4 regions of the Streptomyces aurantiaciflavus genome follow, and region 1 is predicted to be linked to each of the others. Evidence: riboswitches for the same ligand, from Rfam matches in the RefSeq annotation. Region 1 holds a riboswitch; each other region holds the start of a gene.

Region 1 (4,203 bases):
CGCGAGCCAGGCCAGCGCGACCGTGGCGATCTCGCTGTCGTGGGCCCGGGCGACCTCGTCCAGGGCGGCGAGGACCTTCTGGCCCCGCTCGGTCTCCAGGTGTTTCGCAGCGCCCTCGGCCCGTGCGCTGTCCACGGTCGTGCCGGGCCGGTACTTGCCGGTGAGGAAGCCGGACGCCAGCGAGAAGTACGGCACGGCGGCGAGCCCCGAGGCGGCGGCGACGTCCTGGAGTTCGCCTTCGTACGTGTCGCGGGAGACCAGGTTGTAGTGCGGCTGGAGGGCCACGTACCGGGCGAGGCCCTCGCGGTCGGAGAAGTCCAGGGAGGCCCGCAGGCGTTCGGGCGAGATGTTGGAGGCGGCGATGTGCCGGACCTTGCCGGCCTTCACCAGGTCGTCGAGGGCGCCGATGATCTCCTCGACGGGCACTTCGGGCTTGTCGAAGTGGGTGTAGTAGAGGTCGATGTGGTCGGTGCCGAGGCGGCGCAGGGAGGCGTCGGCAGCGGCCTTGATGTTGGTGGCGCTCAGCCCCTGGAAGTCGGGGTGCTGGCTGACCTTCGTGGCGATCACGACGTCGTCGCGGTTGCCGCGCGCCTTCACCCACTTGCCGATCAGGGTCTCGGACTCGCCGCCGCTGTTGCCGTCGACCCAGGCCGAGTAGGAGTCGGCGGTGTCGACGAAGTTGCCGCCGGCGGCCGTGTAGGCGTCGAGGACGGCGAAGGTGGCCGTCTCGTCGGCGGTCCAGCCGAAGACGTTGCCGCCGAGGGCGAGCGGGAAGACCTCGAGGTCGGAGGAACCGAGCTTGCGCAGAGAAGTCATGCTCTGCGTCAACGCCTTGGCCGGAGGCGCGCATTCCGCGTCTCCGGCCAAGGGTTCGCAAACATCCGGGAAATGTCCGGGGAGAACGCGGGAGACCTCACCGACCCCCGGGAACCTCCGGAAACTCCCCGGAAGACTCAGGGGTTCACGCCGTGCTCCCGCAGCCAGGCTCCCGGGTCGATGCCGGAGCTGCTGCCGCCGGGGTGGACCTCCAGGTGGAGGTGGGCGCCGGTGACGTTGCCGGTGGCGCCGACTCGGCCGATGACCTCACCGGTGGAGACCTTCTGGCCGACGCTGACGCTGATGGAGGACTGGTGGGCGAACCAGATCTCGGTGCCGTCGTCGAGGGTGAGCACGGTCTTGTACCCGTACGACCCGTCCCAGCCTGCGGAGGTGATGGTGCCGCTGTGCACGGCCTTGATCAGGGTGCCGGTGGGGGCGGCGAAGTCGAGGCCGGTGTGGTACCCGGAGGACCAGTAGGCGCCGGCCTGGCCGAAGGTCGAGGTGATGGTGTACGAGGAGGTCGGCAGCGTGTACTGCTTGGCGAGCTCGGCGAGGCGCTCGGCCTCGGCCTTCTTCGCGGCCTCTTCGGCGGCCTTCTTCTTCGCGGCGGCGGCCTTGGCCTCCGCCTCCTGCTTGGCCTTGGCTGCCGCGTCGGCCTCCGCCTTGGCCGCGGCGGCCTTGGCGGCGGCCAGGGCCTTGGCCTCGATCTGGCTCTGCTGCGACTCGGCCTGCGCCATGATCCGGCTGCGCAGCGCCTCGCCGGCGTCGGCGGCGCTCTCCGTGCTGTCGTCCGTGGCGACGGAGGTGCCGAAGGTGCTGAGGGCGGGCGCCGTCTCCTCGGGGGTGTCCTCGTCCGAGATCAGGGAACCCACGGAGGGGAGGTCCGGCATGGAGATGGAGACCGGCGGCTTGCCGGTGTTGGCGCTGGCCATGCCCGCGCCGCCGACGGCGGCTATGACGCCTACGCCGAGGACGGTGGAGCTGCGGGCGAGTCCGCCGCGCTGCTTGGACTTGGCGACGCGGTGCCGGCCGCGAACCGGGCGAATGGACTCCTCGGTGGGGTTCCACTCCTCCCAGGGGCCCTCGTCGGTGCGGTAGCTGCCGTAGCCGAAGGTCTGGCTGGGCGCGCTGGGGGCTTCTGGGGCAGGCCGGTTGGACGCCACGCGGGCGTACTCCTTTCCTTCCGTCGCCTACCGGGTTAGCTGACGGGTTCGGAGCGGGAAGGTCTCCTACGCGCGTATACCGGCCGTTGTTACACGGCGGCTTCCGCGTGATTCACCCCAAGGTGGTGGTTCCCCGGTTCCCTTACGGGATTCGGCGCGTGCGCACGGAGCCGCCTCTTGTGACGGCTGGGACGACCGCGCTGCGTTATCGAACGTTAATAGACCCGGGCCCGGGATTCCAAGCCGTTCCGCTTGATCAACAACATTTTTGGCCTGGACTTTTGTCCCACGTCCGGTGAAAAACGGGCGAGTTGACCTTCGCTAGGAGATACCTCAGGGGCGCATCAGGGGTCACACGGGTTTTGATGGTGACTCAGATGTTATGCGGACGGCGCTCACCCGGTCACCGGCCGTGATGATGATCAAGGGTGAAGACATGCGGGGAAGTACGGGGAAGTACGGGGAAGTGGATGAACGCACCGAGGGCCGGAACCCTGATTCGGGTTCCGGCCCTCGGCCTTGAGTAGCGGGGACAGGATTTGAACCTGCGACCTCTGGGTTATGAGCCCAGCGAGCTACCGAGCTGCTCCACCCCGCGTCGGTATGACACCAGTGTACGCCATGCGTGGGACACGAAGCACAACGGTTGATTCATGGGCTGTCCGACCAGCTCATGAGGGAGTCCCCGACCAGCTCACAAGGGAGTCCCGACCGGCTCCGAGGGGACACCGACCGGATCACAGGGGTCCCCCCCGGGGGGCTCACAACAGGTGGCTGTTGGGTGCCTTGGCCTGCTCCTCGTAGTCCGGGAGTACGACGACGTCCACGCCCGCCGCCGTCAGCAGCCCGGTGCCGTCGGCCGCGTGGACGAAGGTGTCCGGCTCCCGCCAGGCCGTCACGACCCGGCGGACACCCGCGTCGAGGATGAGGCGGGCGCAGGGCGCCGGGCGGGAGGAGCGCCGGGTGCAGGGTTCCAGGCTGGTGAAGACGGTGGCGGTGGGCAGTCGGGGGTCGGCGGGGTCGATCTTCGCGAGAGCCGCCTCCTCGGCGTGGACGACGGGGTCGCCGGCCTCCCGGGAGTGGCCGCGGGCCAGCTCCGTCCCGTCGGCGGCCACCACCACCGCGCCCACGCTGAACGCGGTCCGCGAGGGCGGGCAGGCGGCCGCCAGCTCGCAGGCGAGGGCCAGCCAGTGCCGGTCGGCGGCGGCGGGGAGCGGGCCGGTGCCGGGTGCGGTGGGCTCGTAGCGCATGAGGACGACGTCCTCGATGCGGCGCGTCTCGACGAGCCGCAGCCGTCCGCCCTGGTAGCCGCCCGGACCGAAGAGCCGGGGCGCGTTCGGCTCGCCGACGAACAGGGGGGCCAGGACGAGCTGGAGTTCGTCGGCGAGGCCCTCCTGCAGGAGCTGGGTGTGGATGGTGCCGCCGCCCTCGACCATGAGCCGCCGTACGCCCCGGACGTCGTAAAGGTGTTCGAGGAGTCGTCGCCAGTCGAGGCCGGGGCCCAGGGGGACGACGTCGGCGGCGATGCCGAGTGCGCGGGCGCGTTCGGCGCCCCTGTCGGTCGTGTACACGACCTTCTCGCCGCCCGTGTGCCAGAACTTCGCCGCCGGGTCCAGCTCGCCGGAGCCGCTGACCGTGACCTTGAGGGGGTACTCCGGCTTGCCCGCGGCCAGGCGGGCCGCCCGGCGGTCGGGCGAGTTGACCAGGAGCCGGGGGTTGTCGGCGCGGATGGTGCCGGCGCCGACCAGGATCGCGTCGACGGAGGCGCGCACCTCGTCGACCCGGTCGAAGTCGGCGGGGCTGGAGAGCAGCAGGCGGTCGGGGCCGGTGTCGTCGAGGTAGCCGTCGAGGGAGACGGCGGCGGACAGCAGGACGTACGGGTACGGCATCGGCGCGGTCTCCCGGGCTGGTTCTGGCGGCGGACTGGGTCTGGCGGCGGGTTGGGCGTGACAGCGGGCTGAGTCTGTCGGTGGTCGGGGCCGGCGGGTCGGGGCTGGAAGCGGGTCGGGTCTGTCGGCGGTCGGGTCTGTCGGCGGTCGGGGCTGACGGGTCGGGTCTGGCAGCGGTTGGGGCCGGCGGTGGGCCAGGGTCGGCGGCGGCTCGGCCGGGTGGCCTTTCTCCGTGGAACCTGGCCGAGCGGTATCCGGCCGGGACAGCTCTTGGTTCAAGTTTGAAACAAACCTACACTGGTGGCATGACGACCCGCTGGCTCACCCCCGAG
Region 2 (4,203 bases), on a different contig from region 1:
CACCACGCCCGTCTTCGCCGGACTGTGGACCGACGGCGGCTTCGGCGGCGCGAGCCGCGCCTGGCACGCCTACCAGCGCGCGCACGTGATCCCGGACGCGGAACGGGACCGGCCGGTGCTGTTCAACTCCTGGGAGGCCACCTACTTCGACATCTCCGAGGAGCAGCAGGCGACCCTCGCCCGGCGCGCCGCGGCCATCGGCGTCGAGCTGTTCGTGGTCGACGACGGCTGGTTCGGGGCGCGCACCGGCGATCACGCCGGGCTCGGCGACTGGCGGCCCAACCCCGACCGCTTCCCCAACGGCCTCAAGCCGCTCGCCGACCAGGTGCACGAGCTCGGCATGCAGTTCGGCATCTGGGTGGAGCCCGAGATGGTCAACCCGGACAGCGACCTGTACCGGGCGCACCCCGACTGGGTGCAGTTCCAGCCGGGACGAAAGCGGACGGAATTCCGCAATCAGCTCGTACTCAACCTCGCGCGCGAGGACGTCCAGGAGTACCTGTGGGAGCAGCTCCACACGCTCCTGTCCAGCGCGCCCATCGACTACGTCAAGTGGGACTTCAACCGCTGCTTCACCGACGCCGGCTGGCCCGACGACTCCTACGCCCAGCGGCTCTGGGTCGACCATGTGCGCGCCCTGTACGCGCTGCTGGACCGGCTGCGGGCGGCCCACCCGGGCGTGGCCTTCGAGTCCTGCTCGGGCGGTGGCGGGCGGATCGACCTCGGGGTCATGAGCCGCACCGACCAGGTGTGGACCTCCGACAACACCGACCCGCTGGACCGGCTCGCCATCCAGCACGGCTTCAGCCAGATCCACCCCGCACGGGTCATGGCCGCCTGGGTCACCGACAGCCCCAACACCCAGCTCAACGGGCGGGTCAGCTCGCTGCGCTTCCGGTTCGTCAGCGCCATGGCGGGGGTGCTCGGCGTCGGCGGCGACCTCGCCGAGTGGACCGAGGAGGAACTCGACGAGGCCGGGCGCTGGGTGGAGCTCTACAAGGAGATCCGGCCCCTGGTGCAGCACGGCGACCTCTACCGGCTGCGGGCCCCGGAGGGCGGGCTCAGCGCGGTGCAGTACGTGCGCGGGGACGAGGCCGTCGTCCTCGCCTGGCTCCAGGCGCAGCGGTACGGCGAGCCGGTTCCGGCGCTGCGGCTGCGCGGCCTCGACCCGACGGCATCGTACGAATGCCTCGAAACGGGCGAAGCGTACCGGGGGGCGGTGCTGTTGCACCACGGGTTGCGCACCGGACTGCGGGGCGACCTTGATGCGGCGGTTATCCGTCTGCGTCGCATCTGAGGTTTCTGTCCGAATTGGATCCTTCATTCCAACTCGCTCCGGAATAAAGGATCCTGGAGGGCTGTCACGTGAGGAGCGTCATATTCGTGACCGTGCGTCGCCCGTCATGTTCACGTAATTATGGCGCTTTTCAAGGGCGTTCCATGGAAAGCGGCCCTTTTGATGCACGGAGCGTGACGGGGAATTCTCGCAGCGGATCAAGAGAAAGGCGTGAACAGCGCAACCTCTGCTTGTCCCTGTGCGTCTAGGTCGCTTACGTTCCACTCCACTCCGGACGGACGCCCAATCCTGCCGCCGCCCGGAGCCCGCACACACTCACCCGTGCACGGCAGGAGCGGGGGACCCACAGGCAGAACCGCCTGTTCCGGTCTCCGGAACAGGCTTGGGGTAAAGCCGTGCCTCGGTACGGCCGGACATCTCCAGTCCGCACCCGACAGCTCACCTCGCAGGCGCCGGAGAGGAATTCGCCATGCCCGCGAAGGGTAAGCACCGCCGTCCGAAGCCCCAGCGCTTCACCCGCTCCATCGCCGCCGCCGGAACCGGCGGCGCCGCGCTCGCACTCCCGCTCATCGGGGCCACCGGCGCCCATGCCGCGCCGGCCCAGTCGGCGGCCGCCCAGTCGATTTCCTCGGTTTCCTCGGTTTCCTCGGTTTCGGAAAAGGCCGTTCAGGCCGTCCCGGTCGCGCAGAAGTCCGCCGCCGAGTCGAAGTCCGCCGCGAGCGCCACGACCTACACGGTGCGGGCCGGCGACTACCTCTCGAAGATCGCCGACGAGCAGCACGTCAGCGGTGGTTGGCAGCGGCTCTACGAGGACAACCGTGAGGCCGTCGGCGGCAACCCGTCGCTCATCCACCCCGGCCTCAAGCTCTCGATCGGCAAGAAGGCCACGGCCGGCGCCACCAAGTCGCCGTCCGCTTCGACCGGTTCGTCCTCCTCCTCGAAGTCCTCGCAGTCGTCGAAGTCCTCGAAGTCGTCGGACTCCTCCAAGTCCTCGGCCTCACAGTCCTCCGCGTCGAAGACGTCGACCACCGAGGCCGCCGAGCTCACCGGCAACGCCACCGGTTACGTCCAGCCCGTGGCCGGCGCCACCGTCGGCACCCCGTACCACATGTCCGGCAGCATGTGGTCCAGCGGTTACCACACCGGCGTCGACTTCGTCGTCCCGACCGGCACCTCGCTCAAGGCGGTCGGCGCGGGCACGGTCGTCTCCGCGGGCTGGGGCGGCGCGTACGGCAACCAGGTCGTCATCAGGCTCGCCGACGGCTACTACGCGCAGTACGGCCACCTGTCCCAGCTCTCGGTCTCGGCCGGCCAGACCGTCTCCGCGGGTCAGCAGGTCGGCCTGTCCGGCGCGACCGGCAACGTGACCGGCCCGCACCTGCACTTCGAGATCCGCACCACGCCGAACTACGGCTCGGACGTCGACCCGGTCGCCTACCTCCGCGCCCGCGGCGTCCCGGTCGGCTGACCTCCCGCACGACCACCTGCCTGACACGCACACCGAAGGCCGGATCCCGATCCACGGGTCCGGCCTTCGGCGTGCGCGGCACCCGTCGGGCCGGTGTGCGGGTGCCGACCGCCATGGTCGGCTTCGCTTTTTCATGATCGTTTCATTGCGGTCCTGTGGCAGGTCGCCCCCGGGCGTCGACAGCCGGGCCGGAGTCGGGACACAGTGATCTCCGTCAGGTGCAAGCGCTTTCTGACGCTCTGTGGAGGTCCCGAGTGAACCCCGTCCGACGCCGAAGAGCCGTCGCCGTCACCGCTGCCGCCCTGCCGGCCGGGCTCTGCTCCCCGCCCGGGGGCCAGGCGGCCGAGCGCTACGCGGGCACCGAGACCCGCCGTGTCCCGCAGCCCTCCCTCATCACCCCCGCCCACTGAAGGAGCCGCATCCCATGACGACCACGCGCAGAGCCTTCGGCGCCCTGGCCGCCGGCGCCGCCCTGTCCGCCCTCGCCCCCACCGCGAGCGCCTCGCCCCGCCACCGCCGCCTCGTCGCCCACGACGACTTCCGCCACGGCCTCGGCAAGTGGGCCGTGGAACTGGAGAACGGCGGCACCGTCACCGCCTCCCGCGGGACGCTGGAGGTCGACGTGCCCGCCGGCGCGACCATCTGGTTCAAGCAGCGCCTCGAAGGGCCGTACGTCCTCGAGTACACCGCGACCCCGGTCTCCGCGGGCGGCGTCAACGACCGCGTCTCCGACCTCAACAACTTCTGGAACGCCGTCGACGTCCGCTCCCCGGACGACCTCTTCGCCACCCCGCGCGGCGGGGCGCTGGCGGAGTACGACCACCTGAAGACGTACTACGTCGGCTACGGCGCCAACACCAACACCACCACCCGGCTGCGCCGCTACGTCGGCCAGGCGGGGGTGCGGCCCCTGATTCTCGACTACACCGAGCCGCTGCTCGTGGCGAACGAGCCGAACCGTGTGCGGATCGTCTCCGACGGCTCCACCGTCCGGTGGTGGAACAACGGGCGGCTCGTCTTCGACTACACCGACCCGGAGCCCTACACCAGCGGGCACTTCGCGTTCCGCACCACCTGGAGCCACTTCCGGATCAGCGGCTTCCGGGTGTGGTCGCTGCGTCGACGTGGCTGACGGGGTGCCTTATTCCCTGATTGGCAAACTCTTTAGGAGTGGCTTATCTCACCGCACGTCAACCCCTGCCTACGGTCGCGTAGGTCACATTCGAAGGAGGATCATGCACTCCTGTGGCAGACGATTCGAAGAGTGACAACAGATCAGTGATCGGGTCGTACGTGGCGGTGGGGGACAGCTTCACCGAGGGCGTGGGCGACCCCGGCCCCGACGGGGCGTTCGTCGGCTGGGCCGACCGGTTCGCGGTACTGCTCGCGGACCGGCGGCCCGAGGGCGACTTCCAGTACACCAACCTGGCGGTGCGCG
Region 3 (4,203 bases), on a different contig from region 1:
TCGGGGCGATCATGAACTCCTGGATGTCCACGTTGGAGTCGGCGTGCGAGCCGCCGTTCAGGATGTTCATCATCGGCACCGGCAGCAGGTGCGCGTTCGGGCCGCCCAGGTAGCGGAAGAGCGGCAGGTCGCTGGCCTCGGAGGCGGCGTGGGCGACGGCGAGGGAGACGCCGAGGATGGCGTTGGCGCCGAGGGAGCCCTTGTTGTCGGTGGCGTCCAGGTCGAACATCGCCTGGTCGATCAGGCGCTGCTCGGTGGCGTCGTAGCCGACCAGCTCCGGGCCGATCTGCTCGATGACGGCGAGGACGGCCTTCTCGACGCCCTTGCCCTGGTAACGGTTGGGGTCGCCGTCGCGGAGCTCGATGGCCTCGAAGGCACCGGTGGAGGCGCCGGACGGGACGGCGGCACGACCCGTGCTGCCGTCGTCGAGGCCGACCTCGACCTCGACCGTGGGGTTGCCTCGGGAGTCCAGGATTTCCCGGGCTACGACGACGTCGATGGACGGCACGAGCATCTCCTTCTTGGGATGTGACGCTGGTAGTGCGGGGCACGTGTGGGCCGTGATGAGCCCTTGCTGAGCCTTGCGACTAGAGCCTAACCGTCCCGGGGCCGTCGGCAGCCGACCGACCGTCCCGTGGACAGACTGACGGTACACATTGTTCCCGGTCGGAACAAAGGGGGCCGGGGAAACTCCGGGAACTGAAGGGCGACTCCGGGAACGCGAGGTGAACCGCGGGACACGGGCGGGCAAGGAAAAACCCCGCCCCGGTGCGTACGGGGGAACACGCACCGGGGCGGGGAGCCCGTGAGGGCGGGGGGCACCCTCACGAGGCCTTCAGTGTGCGGGCCTCGGTTGTGAGGGGGCTGTGACTTGGGTAAGAGCCGCCTCTTACTTCAGGTGCAGCTGCTGGCCCGGGTAGATGAGGTCGGCGTCCTCGACGATGTCCTTGTTCAGCTGGAAGAGCTTCTCCCAGCCGCCCTTGACGTTCTGCTCCGCGGCGATGGAGCTGAGGGTGTCGCCCTTGACGACCTTGTACTCGCCGTCGCCCTTCTTGACCTTCTTGCCGGTCGGGGTGGTGACCGTCTTCTGGGTCTTCCGGGTCTCGGTGGCCGGGCGCTCGGCGGAGCGGGAGGCGCTGCGCTCCTCGGTCGAACGGGTGTTGGCGCCCGACGAGCCGGAGCCGGAACCGCTGTCGGCGGAGCCGCCGTTGTACCCGGCGCTGGACAGGCCCTTGCCGCAGACCGGCCAGGCACCCTTGCCCTGGCTCGCGAGGACCTTCTCGGCGACGGCGATCTGCTGCGCCTTGGAGGCCTTGTCGGCGGTGGAGGCGTACTGCGTGCCGCCGTACGCGGCCCAGGTGGAGGCGGAGAACTGCAGACCGCCGTAGTAACCGTTGCCGGTGTTGATGGACCAGTTGCCGCCGGACTCGCACTGGGCGACGGCGTCCCACTCGGAGGCCGTGGCGGCGGAGGCGCTGCCGGCCGCCATCAGCGGGGCGGCGACGGCGGCGGTGGTGACACCGGCGACGGCGATGGCGCGAGTGGCCTTGGACGGACGACGGTGCTTGCCCTTGCCGGAAAACAGCATGGATCGATCCCCTCACCGACGCCTGCGAGGTGAGCTGTCGGGTTCGGGCCGGTTGAGTTGCCCGGCCACTCCTCCGTGGGAGGTGTGGCTTCACCCCTAGCCGCGGCCGTCAACTGCCCGGTGCGGCACTTACCTTGGGTCCCCCGCTCCTGCCTGCGGCGCTTGACGCGACGACTGTTCCCGGGCGGCCGCTGGCAGGATTCGGCGTTGCGACAGCCGGGGCTCGGGTTGCCGAGCGCTCATGACCGTAGACACGCGATCGGCGGAATTTCAAAGACGATCAGCGCTTCTGAGACTCATCCCACACTTTCACCAAACCGGACATTCGGGTGCGAAGTGTGACGTGAACTCCCCCCGTTTTCTCGGGATTTAGGCCCTATTCGACCCCGGTCACAAGAGTCTGACCGGGAGCGATGTCGCTCGGGTCGGCGCCGATGACGTCCTTGTTCTCGGCGTAGAGGGCGCGCCATCCGCCGTCGAGGTCAAGGGAGTCGGCGATGGAGGCGAGGGAGTCGCCCGCCCGGACGGTGTAGGTGCCGGCCGTGCCGCCGAGGGTGCTCGCGGCGTGACGGCCGGAGGAGGCGGCGGACTTGTCGTCGGTCGCGCTCTCGTCGGCGGTGCCGCCGCGGTGACGGCCGGAGCCGGTCGCGTCGGCCGCGGTGTCGGCCGCACCGGTGTCGACGAGGCTCCAAGAACCGGCACTCTGCCCCGAGTTGTCCGAGTCGTCCGTTTCGCGGGTGCCCGTGGACGAACTGTCGCCCGCCGGTGAACCGCTCGCGTCGGCGCCGGTGGACGGGCCGGACGCGGCGGAGCCGCCCGGCGTGGAGGAGGTGGAAGACGAAGGGGATGAAGGGGACGAGGAGGGCGAATTCGTGGAATCCGGTGAGGAGTCGGCGGACGGGTCGGTGGAGGTGTCGCCGGAATCCTTCGAGGAGCCGGAGGAGTCCGAGGAGCCGGACGAGCCCTTCGACAGGTCGGACAAGCCGGACGTTATGGAGGAGTCGGACGAGTCGCCCGCCACGCCCGTGTCCAGGTCCAGCGAGCCGGACTCCTTGCTGAGCCCGGACGTCAGCCCGCAGGTGCCCCACGCGCCGACGCCCTGGTCGGCGAGGAGCTTCTGGGCGACGGAGATCTGCTGGTTGCGGCTGGCCAGGTCGGGGCGCGAGGCGTAGTCGAGGCCGCCGTACTTCTCCCAGTCCTCCTGGGTCAGGGACAGGCCGCCGTACTCACCGCCGCCCTTGTCAGCGCTCCAGGAGCCGCCGGTCTCGCACTCCGCGACCTTGTCCCACACCGTGCCGTCGGCGGCGCTCGCGCCGGAGGCGCCGAGCAGCGGGATGGCGATGGCGGAACCGGTCACCCCGGCCGCGACGAGGAGGGCCGGGGCCTGGCGGGGGCGACGGTGACGACCGTTCCCGGAGAGCATGCGGGCGCCTTTCTCGAGACAGCAGTGCCCGCGCGGCGACCGAAGCGGGGTCGCCGCGCTGACGAGTGAACGTATCGGCAGACGATCACTTGTCACAAGTTAATGCCGCGCAGATCACGTGAAGATCACAGAGTTGAGGAACGGTCACCTTTGCTTCGCCGTACGGCCACATCACGGCGGGTCAGCGGACGGGTGCGAAAGGTGGGCCCCGGTTCAGCGTGGTTCAGCCGGTGCTACGGGGGTGAACTCCACGGGCAGGGTGCGCAGTCCGCGCATGATGAGGCCGCCGCGCCATCGCAGGTCGGCCGGGTCGGCGGCGAGCCGGAGGTCGGGGAGACGGGTGAGGAGGGTGGCGAGGGCGGTCTGGCCCTCCAGGCGGGCGAGCGGGGCGCCGAGGCAGTAGTGGATGCCGTGGCCGTAGCCGAGGTGCTGGTTGTCGCGGCGGGAGAGGTCGAGGACGTCGGGGTCGGTGAAGCGTGCCGGGTCGCGGTCCGCGGCCGCGAGGACGACGAGGACGGGGTCGCCGGGGGCGATGTCCTGGCCGCCGAGGGTGAGGGGGCGGGTGGCGAAGCGCCAGGTGGCGAGTTCCACGGGGCCGTCGTAGCGCAGGAGTTCCTCGACGCCGGTTTCGAGGAGGGCGCGGTCGCCGGAGTTCAGGGAGTCCTGGAGCCGGTGCCGCTGCTCGGGGTGGGTGAGGAGGGCGTAGGTGCCGTTGCCGATGAGGTTGACGGTCGTCTCGAAGCCGGCGAACAGGAGGATGAAGGCCATGGCGGCGGCCTCGTTCTCGGTGAGGTGCTCGCCGTGGTCGGAGGCGCGGATGAGGCCCGAGATGAGGTCCTCGCCGGGCGTGGGCTCGGCGGACAGGGCCTCGCGCTTGCGGTGGATGAGTTCGGCGAGATAGCCGCGCATCTTCTTCACCGACCGCGCGACACCACCGCGCGGGCCTCCCCCGTGCCGGATCATCATGCCCGCCCAGTCCCGGAAGTCGTCCTGGTCCTCGCGGGGAACGCCGAGGAGGTCGCAGATGGCGTAGATGGGGAGGGGGAACGCGAAGTCGTGGATGAGGTCGGCGGTGCCCTGCGGGGCGAACCGGTCGATGAGGTGGTCGGTGAGCTCCTGCACGCGGGGCGCGAACTCGGCGACACGGCGAGGTGTGAACGCCTTGCTGACGAGGCGTCGCAGGCGAGTGTGG
Region 4 (4,203 bases), on a different contig from region 1:
ATCACGACCGGTATGTTTCTGACCAGCCGAGATGAACGGACATTTATCGACTCACCGGGAAGTAGTGATTCATGTCCCGCGCAGAGGTAGACGTCGAACCCGACGACCGACCCCCTCCCCGCGAGGACCACGCCTTCTTCGGCCAGCCCCGGGGCCTGCTCACCCTCTGCGGTCTGGAGGCCTGGGAGCGTTTCTCGTTCCTCGGCACGCAGGCCGTCCTGGTGCTCTGCTTCGCCGACACGGTGGCGCACGGCGGTCTGGGCCTGCCGGCGGGGACCGCCGCCTCCCTCGCGGCGGCCTACGGCGCCCTCGTCCATCTGCTCTGCGTCGCCGGCGGCTGGCTCGCCGACCGCGTCCTGGGCTCGTACCGCGCGGTGCTGTGGGGCGGCATCCTGATCGCCTGCGGCCACTACGCCATGGCGGTGCCCACGGCCGGCACGACCTGGGTGGGCCTCGGCCTGGCCGGCGCGGGCACCGGCCTGCTCAAGCCGAACGCGGCCACCATGGCCGGCAAGCTGTACCGCACCGACGACGACCGCCGAGACGCCGGCTTCGCGCTCGCCTGCACGGCGATCAACATCGGCGCCTTCACGGGCCCGCTGATCACCGGCCGGCTCGGCGACCACCAGGGCTGGCACTGGGGTTTCTCGGTGGCCGCGATCGGTATGACGTTCGGCCTGGCCCAGTATGCGACCGGCCGCCGTCACCTGTCCGGGCGAAAGCACACGGCGGAATGCGCCCTCGCGCCCGCCGCGATGCGCCTCGCGCTCCACAGGATCGTCACCGGCCTCGTCGTCGCCACCGCCGTCGGCGTGCTGCTCGCGGCGGCCGGCTGGCTGACCCTGGCCCGCTTCGTCGATCTGCTCACCCTCGCCTCGGTGCTCGCCCCGGTCGCCTGCTTCGCGGTGATGTTCGCGAGTCCCGGGGTGACCCAGGAGGAGCGCGGCCGGCTGCGCCCGTACGCCGTGCTCTTCCTGGCCTCGACGGTCTTCAACTTCGTCCTGTTCCAGGCGTACTCCACGATGGTGCTGCTGGCGTCGGCGAACGCCGAGACGACGATCCTCGGCTTCGCCTTCCCGGCGAGCTGGTACGCCTCCGCCCTGGCCGCCTTCGAGATCGGCCTCGCCCCCTTCGTCGCGGCCCTGTGGGTGCGCATGGGCCGCGCCCAGCCGCACGCCTCGAACAAGATCGCCCTGGGCGTCGTCCTGGGCGGCCTGTCGTTCCTGCTCATGGTCCTGCCGACGTCCGCGCAGTCCTCCGGCGCCCACCCCATGTCCGTCTGGTGGATCGTCGGCGCGTACCTGCTGCTCGGCCTCGGCCACGTCCTCCTGGAGACCTCCGGCATGTCGGCCACCACCAAGCTCGCCCCGGCGGCCTTCTCCAGCCAGACCATGTCCCTGTGGTTCCTCTCCCCGGCCCTCGCGGGTGGCATCCAGGCGCAGACGGTGAAGCTCTACGACGACGTCTCCCCGCGGGCCTACTTCGGCGTCAACGGCGCGATCGCGCTCGCCGCGGGCCTGGCCGTCCTGTCCGCCGCCCCCTGGCTGCGCCGCACGATGCACCCCGTCCGCTGAGCTGCCGCACGCCCCGCCCGCACCCCTCCGTACGGCACATTCCACGCGCGCCCCTTTAAAAGGGACTTGGGATTTACGTCCGATTCGCACCTCTTGTGAATGCGGGTGAGTTGGCTCACTTCACAAAAGAACCGCACCCTTCACCGGAATAAGTCATTCCGCTTTTCCGGCAAGCGAGTTGAAGGTTGGCGAACGCAAAGGATCAAGCACCCCATACGCCGCAGATCAAGGTCAATAGGGGCTTTCTGTGAATCCGGCACTTGTTCCGGACATGTGCTCTCGCATACGTTCCCGCCCAGTCGGGCAGACGCCTCATCCTGCCGCCGCCCGGCACCCCATCGACGAACCACTCGCGCACGGCAGGAGCGGGGGACCCAGGTAGGCCGCCGGACGGTACGTCAGACACGTACCGGACCGGCTCGGGGTGAAGCCGCGTCGCCGTATCCGTACGGCGGCCGGCCGGGCACCTCCCCGCCCGAACCCGACAGCTCACCTCGCAGGCGCCGGAGAGGAACTTCCCCATGCCCGCTGCCGCTCAGCCCCGCCGCCGCTTCACCCGCGCCATCTCCGTCGCCTGCACCGGCGCCGCCGTGCTCGCCCTCCCGTTCATCGGCGCGACCAGCGCCTCCGCGGCCCCCACCGAGACCTCGGCGACCACACTCGCCGGGTACCCCAACAACCTCGACGGCTGGATCCGCGAGTCGCTCGCGATCATGGCGGAGAGGGGCATTCCGGGCACCTACAACGGCATCTACCGCAACATCATGCGCGAGTCCTCGGGCAACCCGAACGCCATCAACCTGTGGGACTCCAACGCGGCCAAGGGCATCCCGTCCAAGGGCCTGCTCCAGGTCATCGACCCGACCTTCGCCGCGTACCACGTGCCCGGCACCTCGTACGACCCGTACGACCCGGTCGCCAACATCACCGCCGCCTGCAACTACGCGGCCGCGCGGTACGGCTCGATCGACAACGTGTTCGGCGCGTACTGATCCCCTCCCCCGCACTCCCCGCTCCCACCACTCCCCACTCCGTCAGGACTCCCGCACGACCGGCGCACAACTGGCGCACGACCGGCGTGTGACCGGCGTGCGACTCCTGCGCGGCCGCGGCCCTCAGGGGAAGAGGCGTTCGAGGACGACGGCCACGCCGTCGTCCTCGTTCGATGTCGTCACCTCGTCGGCCACGGCCTTGAGTTCGGGATGGGCGTTGGCCATCGCGACGCCGTGCGCCGCCCAGTCGAACATCGGGATGTCGTTGGGCATGTCACCGAAGGCGATCGTGTCCTGCGGCCTCAGCCCGAGGTGTTCGGCGGCCAGGGCCAGCCCCGTCGCCTTGGTGATGCCGCACGGCTGGAGCTCCACCGTGCCCGGCCCCGACATGGTCACGGTCGCGAGCGAGCCGACCACCGAGCGGGCCGTCGCCGCCAACTCGTCGTCGGACAGCGTGGGATGGCGCAGCAGCACCTTGCTGATCGGCTCGCACCACAGGTCCTCGCGCGCGCCGACGCGCAGGGCCGGCAGGGTCGGGTGCGGCATCCGGTAGCCCGGCTCGATGAGCGTGAGCCCGTCGACGCCGTCCTGGTCGACGGCCGCGTACACCTGCCCGACCTCCGCCTCGATCTTCTCGAGCGCGGTCCCGGCCAGTTCCCGGTCCAGGGTGACCGACCACAGCAGACGGTTCGCGCCGGCGTCGTACAACTGCGCGCCCTGTCCGCACACCGCGAGCCCCCTGCTGCGCAGGTTCGCCAGCAGCGGCCGTACCCGGGGTGCCGGGCGGCCCGTCACCACCAGATGGCGGGCGCCGGCGGCCGCCACCCGCGCGAGCGCGTCGAGCGACCGGTCGGAGAAGGTGTCGTCGCCGCGGAGCAGCGTTCCGTCCAGGTCGGTGGCGATGAGGGGGTACGCGCAGCGCGCGGCAGGTGCGAGGGGTGCGGCCATGATCAGAGAATACGGATCCGGGCCGCTTCCAACTCACCGACCGTTCAGCCCCGGGCGGTGCCCGCCGGCTCCTCGCCACCCCCGCCCGACACCGCCGCACGGAGCGGGGGCCCGCGCGGAAAGGAAAACCGCGGGCAAAGAAACCGGGGGGCGAGAAACGGCTTTCTGGCGCAACGCCGGGTACCGGCCGGTTAAAGGCCTCTGCACCAGTTGGCAACAACATGCTCCGCTACCTACCGCCCGAACTGTCTGGAGCGGTACCGTCCAAGGGTCCAGGGGGGACTTGATCGGGGGGTCAGGTTGAGCAGTGGACGTATTCGTGTGCTGAGGCCGGAGGATCTCGGCGAGGGGGAACGGGAGCGGTGGCGTGCGCTGCGCGCCGCCTCGACAGTCCCGCGCAACCCGTTCATGGAACCGGAGTTCGCCGACGCCGTGGGGCGCGTACGGCCCCGCGCGCGGGTGGCGGTGGTGTACGAGGGGCGCGAGCCGGTCGGCTTCCTGCCCCATGAGCGCGGCCGGTTCGGCCAGGGCCAGGCCCTCGCGTACGGCGTCTCGGACGCCCAGGGAGCCGTGCTGAGCCCGGGTATCGGACTCGACGCGGGCGAACTGATGCGGGCATGTTCTCTGTCGAGCTTCGCCTTCGACAACCTGGAGGCGGAACAAGGGCTGTTCACCGCGCATGCGGCCGC

What was found. A riboswitch is a leader RNA that binds a small molecule or an ion and turns the genes downstream of it on or off. The one in region 1 is predicted to bind cyclic di-AMP.
Region 2: it holds a riboswitch for cyclic di-AMP, as region 1 does, so the genes downstream of both, ACPT94_RS31100 (M23 family metallopeptidase) here and ACPT94_RS38415 (M23 family metallopeptidase) in region 1, are expected to answer to the same signal.
Region 3: it holds a riboswitch for cyclic di-AMP, as region 1 does, so the genes downstream of both, ACPT94_RS07905 (transglycosylase family protein) here and ACPT94_RS38415 (M23 family metallopeptidase) in region 1, are expected to answer to the same signal.
Region 4: it holds a riboswitch for cyclic di-AMP, as region 1 does, so the genes downstream of both, ACPT94_RS35520 (transglycosylase SLT domain-containing protein) here and ACPT94_RS38415 (M23 family metallopeptidase) in region 1, are expected to answer to the same signal.

What each region holds. Positions count from the first base shown of each region.
Region 1 covers NZ_JBNCAQ010000049.1:47,698-51,900, reverse strand. Annotated here, with positions in the region: gene ACPT94_RS38420 (aldo/keto reductase) at 1-816, opposite strand, end outside; gene ACPT94_RS38415 (M23 family metallopeptidase) at 954-1,982, opposite strand; cyclic di-AMP (ydaO/yuaA leader) riboswitch at 1,992-2,149, opposite strand; tRNA gene ACPT94_RS38410 (tRNA-Met) at 2,507-2,580, opposite strand; gene ACPT94_RS38405 (dihydrofolate reductase family protein) at 2,744-3,871, opposite strand; gene ACPT94_RS38400 (MarR family winged helix-turn-helix transcriptional regulator) at 4,177-4,203, shown strand, end outside.
Region 2 covers NZ_JBNCAQ010000031.1:56,237-60,439, reverse strand. Annotated here, with positions in the region: gene ACPT94_RS31105 (alpha-galactosidase) at 1-1,297, shown strand, start outside; cyclic di-AMP (ydaO/yuaA leader) riboswitch at 1,604-1,762, shown strand; gene ACPT94_RS31100 (M23 family metallopeptidase) at 1,767-2,765, shown strand; gene ACPT94_RS31095 (hypothetical protein) at 3,020-3,175, shown strand; gene ACPT94_RS31090 (DUF6250 domain-containing protein) at 3,190-3,897, shown strand; gene ACPT94_RS31085 (SGNH/GDSL hydrolase family protein) at 4,044-4,203, shown strand, end outside.
Region 3 covers NZ_JBNCAQ010000005.1:283,506-287,708, reverse strand. Annotated here, with positions in the region: gene eno (phosphopyruvate hydratase) at 1-508, opposite strand, end outside; gene ACPT94_RS07905 (transglycosylase family protein) at 890-1,588, opposite strand; cyclic di-AMP (ydaO/yuaA leader) riboswitch at 1,593-1,759, opposite strand; gene ACPT94_RS07900 (transglycosylase family protein) at 1,965-3,011, opposite strand; gene ACPT94_RS07895 (cytochrome P450 family protein) at 3,225-4,203, opposite strand, start outside.
Region 4 covers NZ_JBNCAQ010000041.1:14,290-18,492, forward strand. Annotated here, with positions in the region: gene ACPT94_RS35515 (peptide MFS transporter) at 72-1,574, shown strand; cyclic di-AMP (ydaO/yuaA leader) riboswitch at 1,912-2,092, shown strand; gene ACPT94_RS35520 (transglycosylase SLT domain-containing protein) at 2,096-2,566, shown strand; gene ACPT94_RS35525 (HAD family hydrolase) at 2,690-3,514, opposite strand; gene ACPT94_RS35530 (GNAT family N-acetyltransferase) at 3,836-4,203, shown strand, end outside.